2 regions of the Selenihalanaerobacter shriftii genome follow, and region 2 is predicted to be linked to the other one. Evidence: riboswitches for the same ligand, from Rfam matches in the RefSeq annotation. Region 2 holds a riboswitch; the other holds the start of a gene.
The links. A riboswitch is a leader RNA that binds a small molecule or an ion and turns the genes downstream of it on or off. The one in region 2 is predicted to bind thiamine pyrophosphate.

Region 1: another riboswitch for thiamine pyrophosphate. It lies ahead of thiT (energy-coupled thiamine transporter ThiT); the one in region 2 lies ahead of thiS (sulfur carrier protein ThiS).

Annotation. Positions count from the first base shown of each region.
Region 1 covers NZ_FUWM01000009.1:25,745-28,153, forward strand. Annotated here, with positions in the region: gene B5D41_RS05945 (hypothetical protein) at 1-354, opposite strand, end outside; gene B5D41_RS05950 (DUF1540 domain-containing protein) at 476-748, shown strand; TPP riboswitch at 830-930, shown strand; gene thiT (energy-coupled thiamine transporter ThiT) at 978-1,526, shown strand; gene B5D41_RS05960 (thiamine diphosphokinase) at 1,540-2,184, shown strand; gene B5D41_RS05965 (molybdopterin-dependent oxidoreductase) at 2,263-2,409, shown strand, end outside.
Region 2 covers NZ_FUWM01000008.1:33,808-36,216, reverse strand. Annotated here, with positions in the region: gene B5D41_RS05285 (ECF transporter S component) at 1-400, shown strand, start outside; TPP riboswitch at 678-769, shown strand; gene thiS (sulfur carrier protein ThiS) at 853-1,056, shown strand; gene B5D41_RS05275 (thiazole synthase) at 1,061-1,840, shown strand; gene thiH (2-iminoacetate synthase ThiH) at 1,841-2,409, shown strand, end outside.

The DNA of each region.
Region 1 (2,409 bases), on a different contig from region 2:
ATTATGAGAGGATAGATAGTCATCAGTATTGTTTACATATCCTATGCCTAGAGATATTTTTCCATAAAGAGAATCTGTGAAATCTCTCCAGTAACCTATTTCACTAAATAGGTAAGTTGTAGAATGCTTTTGATTTATAGTTCCGCCAAACACTTGATAGTAGATATTCTTTTTTCTATATCCATATCCTACTTGAACAACATTTAGGTTTTCAATATCATTATATACACCTGTAGCTATTGAACCTGTCTCCAGTATATAAAATTTTTCTGCATAAGAGATATTATTAAAAAATAAAGTAAATAGAATTAAGGTAAGCAGGGTCATTATAATTTTGAATTTTATTTTAGTCATGAGAATGAGCACCTCCTATTATATCATATGAAATATGTATAGAATTTGTTTAAATTGAAATCATAATTAATAATTAAGGATTTATTTTTAACAATTAAATTTACCAAGGAGGAACTTTATAATGACCCAACAATCACATGTACATTGTACTGTTGATAATTGCCAATGGTGGTCTGAACCAAATTTATGTGTTGCGGAAAAGTTATTAGTTACTAGTGATGATTTTGCTAAAAAACTTCCTAATGAAATAGATGTTGAAGAGACCAATCAAATTGTTAATCAAGAAGGTTTATCACCGGTTACAGAATGTTATCAAAGTTGTTGTAAAACTTTTGTCCCTCGTGATAAGTATCAACGAGGAGAGGGAGGTACTAACCCTAATCAATTAACTTAATGTAGATTTTTATAATGAACTGCCTTTAATTATCTTGTTTATAAAGAATAAAAATGTTATAATGATTAACAGAACTAAATATTGGAACACTAGGGGTGCCTGTTTTAGGCTGAGAGGCTATCTAGCTGACCCTTAAACCTGATCTAGATAATGCTAGCGCAGGAAAGTGGTTAGATACTAAAGACTACTCTCCTTGAGTAGTCTTTTATTAAATAGGAAGGAGAAAATAATGAATAATCTAAAAACTAAAAAATTAACAGAATTAGGAATTGCTTTAGCATTAGCGACTATATTAAATTTTATTAAAATCTATGAATTACCACAAGGTGGTTCGGTTTCATTAGAGATGGTACCTATTTTCTTTATTGCCTTAAGATGGGGAATTAAGGAAGGACTGATATTAGGAAGTACATATGGTGTTTTACAATTATTATTAGGAGCTAAGATTTATTATCCTATACAGGCAGTTCTGGATTACCCAGTGGCTTTCAGTGTTTTAGGATTAGCGGGTATAATTAATACTTGGCTAAGAAAAGCAAAGATTAAGAAACGAATTATATTAGTTATTATTGGAGTATTATTAGGAGGAGCTTTGAGATTATTAGTTCATACTATTTCTGGAGTGGTCTTTTTCAGTCAATATGCACCGGAAAGTCAGAATGTATGGATTTATTCTTCAGTATATAACTTAAGCTATATGCTTCCTGAAACTATTATTACAATTATTATTATGATATTCTTACTTAAAAGTTCAGCAGATTTATTGGAGAGAAATTAAAGGAAGTGAGAAGATGCAGCGAGCAATTGTTTTTGCAAATGGGGAATTAATTGGGGATAAAGCTTTTTATCAAGATTACATTAATCAAGATGATATTATTCTTTGTGCAGATGGTGGGGCTGAATATGCTTATGAATTAGATGTTAAACCTGATTTAATTGTAGGGGATCTCGATTCGGTTTCTAAAGAAGTACTAGATTATTATCAAAATCAAGGTGTTCTTTTTAAAAAATATCCTACAGATAAAGATAAAACAGACACTCAGCTTCTTTTAGAAGAGTTAGCAAATCAAAATTATGATGAAATAATAGTTTTGGCTGCTTTAGGTGGTAGGCTAGATCATACTTTAGGAAATATATATTTAATGGATGGTTTATATCATCCAAAGATTAATATAAAATTAGTAAGTTCCCGAGAAATAGTAGAAGTAATTGAAGATAAGAAGATTATTAAAGATCAAATTAATAAAACAATTTCTTTAATCCCTATAACCTTAAAAGCAACAGGGGTTAATTTATCAGGATTTAAATATGAATTAGAAGACGCCATCTTTAAAAGGGGAGGTACTTTAGGATTGAGTAATATCATTCGTACAAATAAAGCAATGATTAGTATAGAAGAAGGAAGATTATTAATGATAATTAATGAAGATAATTGACTATGATATTTAATAGGAATATAATAATGTTTTATAGTAAACTAAAATTAAAAATAGTAAGCTGTTGGAGGTATTTAGATGAAAGAGGAAAATATATTAACTACAGCTTGTATTCGTAATTGTAGCGGAAGTTGTATAATTAAAGCTCATGTGAAGAACGGTAAAATAACACAGATTACTACTGATAATTTAATAGATGATAGTCTAGAGACACCACAGTTAAGA
Region 2 (2,409 bases):
TTCTGCTACCTTAGCTTCTCATGTTCCTACTTTAATTGCTATGATAATTAGTCCATTAGTAGCAGGTTTAGTAGGGGTAGGTTCTACTTTAGGTTTTTTAATGATTCTAGGTCCTACAATTGCTGCTCGAGCTGCGGTGCATATTGTTGTAGGAGTAGTAGGAGCCTTATGGATTCAAAAAGGTAAAACTGTGATTAGTGCTTTTGGATTAACTACATTGATTCATGCTTTAGGAGAAGCATTAATAGTTATTCCATTTGGCTTTTCTTTATATAAAGCTGGAGTAGTAATTGGAGTTGGAACTGTCTTACATCATGCAGTAGATGCTATGATTGCCTTGACAGTAATTAAAATGTTAGGATGGAAATTATCAAATGATAATGAAAGAATAAATGCTTAAATCTTAAAACAGCCTATCATTAGGCTGTTTTTTATTACAGACTAATCTTTTATCTTTAAATGTTAGTATTGAAGCTGCTAGACAGGAGAACATGGCTATATTTTTATTTGATTTTATAGTTATTAATTACTTAGTCACTTATGACCAAAAAATAAAAAATATTTAAAAAATAATAATAGATACTGTTGATGAAGAGACTAAGTAATCTATTTGTTAATAATAAAAAACCTTGCAACTCTATATTTTGTCTGTTATAATTCAAGTAAGTAAAAAATCAAATATTAATTAGGGGTGCTCTTTATAGAGCTGAGATTATACCCTTTGAACCTGTTGGTTAGCACCAGCGTAGGGAAACAGTATTACTTATAATATTAAGTAACTGGAAATTTAAGCATAACTCCTGCGTGGGGTTATGCTTTTTTTTATATTCTTATTTAGGAGGTGAAGATTTAGTGCTAATTAAAGTAAATGGGGAAGAAGAAGAGATAGAAGTAGGTTTAAGTATTTTAGAATATATTAAATATAAAAGTATTGATCCAAATCAAGTAGTTATTCAATATAATGGTGAGATCATAGGTGATGATGAAAGGTTAAGTCAAATAACTTTACAACCTAAAGATATTTTAGAAATATTAAGGTTTGTAGGAGGAGGATAAAAAGATGGATAAATTAATAATTAATGGTCAAGAAGTAGATAGTCGTTTATTTATAGGGACTGGAAAGTTTCCAAATAAAAATATTATTCCAGAAGTAATTAAAAGATCTGGAGCACAAGTAGTGACAGTAGCATTAAGAAGAATGGATTTTGAAGCTAAGGAAGAGAATATTATTAATTACATACCAGATGATTGTATTTTAATGCCTAATACATCAGGGGCTAGAACTGCTAAGGAGGCTGTAAAAATTGCTAAGATTGCTAGGGCAGCTGGATGTGGTGACTGGGTTAAAATAGAGGTGATTTCTGATAATAAGTATCTATTACCAGATAATTATGAAACTATTAAGGCTACTGAAATGCTAGTTAAAGAAGGGTTCACTGTACTACCTTATATGAGTCCTGATTTAATGGTAGCTAAAGAGCTAGAGAAAGTAGGAGCAGCAGCAGTTATGCCTTTAGGAGCTCCAATTGGTACTAATCGAGGATTGAAGACTAAAGAATTAGTTAGAATTTTAATTGAAGAGATAGAAGTTCCAACCATTGTAGATGCTGGTATTGGCAAACCATCAGATGCTGCTGAGGCTATGGAGTTAGGAGCAGAAGCGGTCTTAGTAAATACAGCTATTGCTACAGCCAAAGATCTAGTGCTAATCGGGGAAGCTTTTAAGCAAGGTGTAGAAGCAGGGAGAAAGGCCTATGTAGCTGGAACTGGGCAAATTAAGAAATATGCTTCAGCTTCTTCTCCATTAACAGGTTTTCTTAATACAGAGGATGATAGCTAAATGAGCTTTTATGACCAGTATTTAGAATTAGCTGATTTTGACTTTGTTGCTTATTGGAATGAACTAAGTGATCAGGATATTGAACAAATTTTAGAAAAAGATAGAATTGATTATCTAGATTTTCTAGCATTACTATCTAAAAGAGCAGAAAGATATTTAGAACCTATGGCTCAAAGAGCTCAAAAGTTAACAATTAAACATTTTGGGAAAGTGGTATTTTTATATACTCCTCTATATCTTGCTAACTATTGTGTTAATCAATGTCTTTATTGTAGTTTTAATACTAAAGAAAGTATTGAACGAAAGAAATTGGGATTATCTGAAATTGCTAAAGAAGCAGAAGCTATAGCCAAGATGGGTTTTAGACATATCTTGATTTTAACTGGTGAATCACGGAGAGACACTTCAGTGTCATATATTAAAGAAGCCGTAGAATTATTAACTGATTATTTTGATTCAATTGCTATTGAGATTTATCCTTTAAAAACAGAGGAATATAGGGAATTAGTTGAAGCTGGTGTTGATAGTTTAACTATTTATCAAGAAGTCTATAACCAGGATGTCTATGA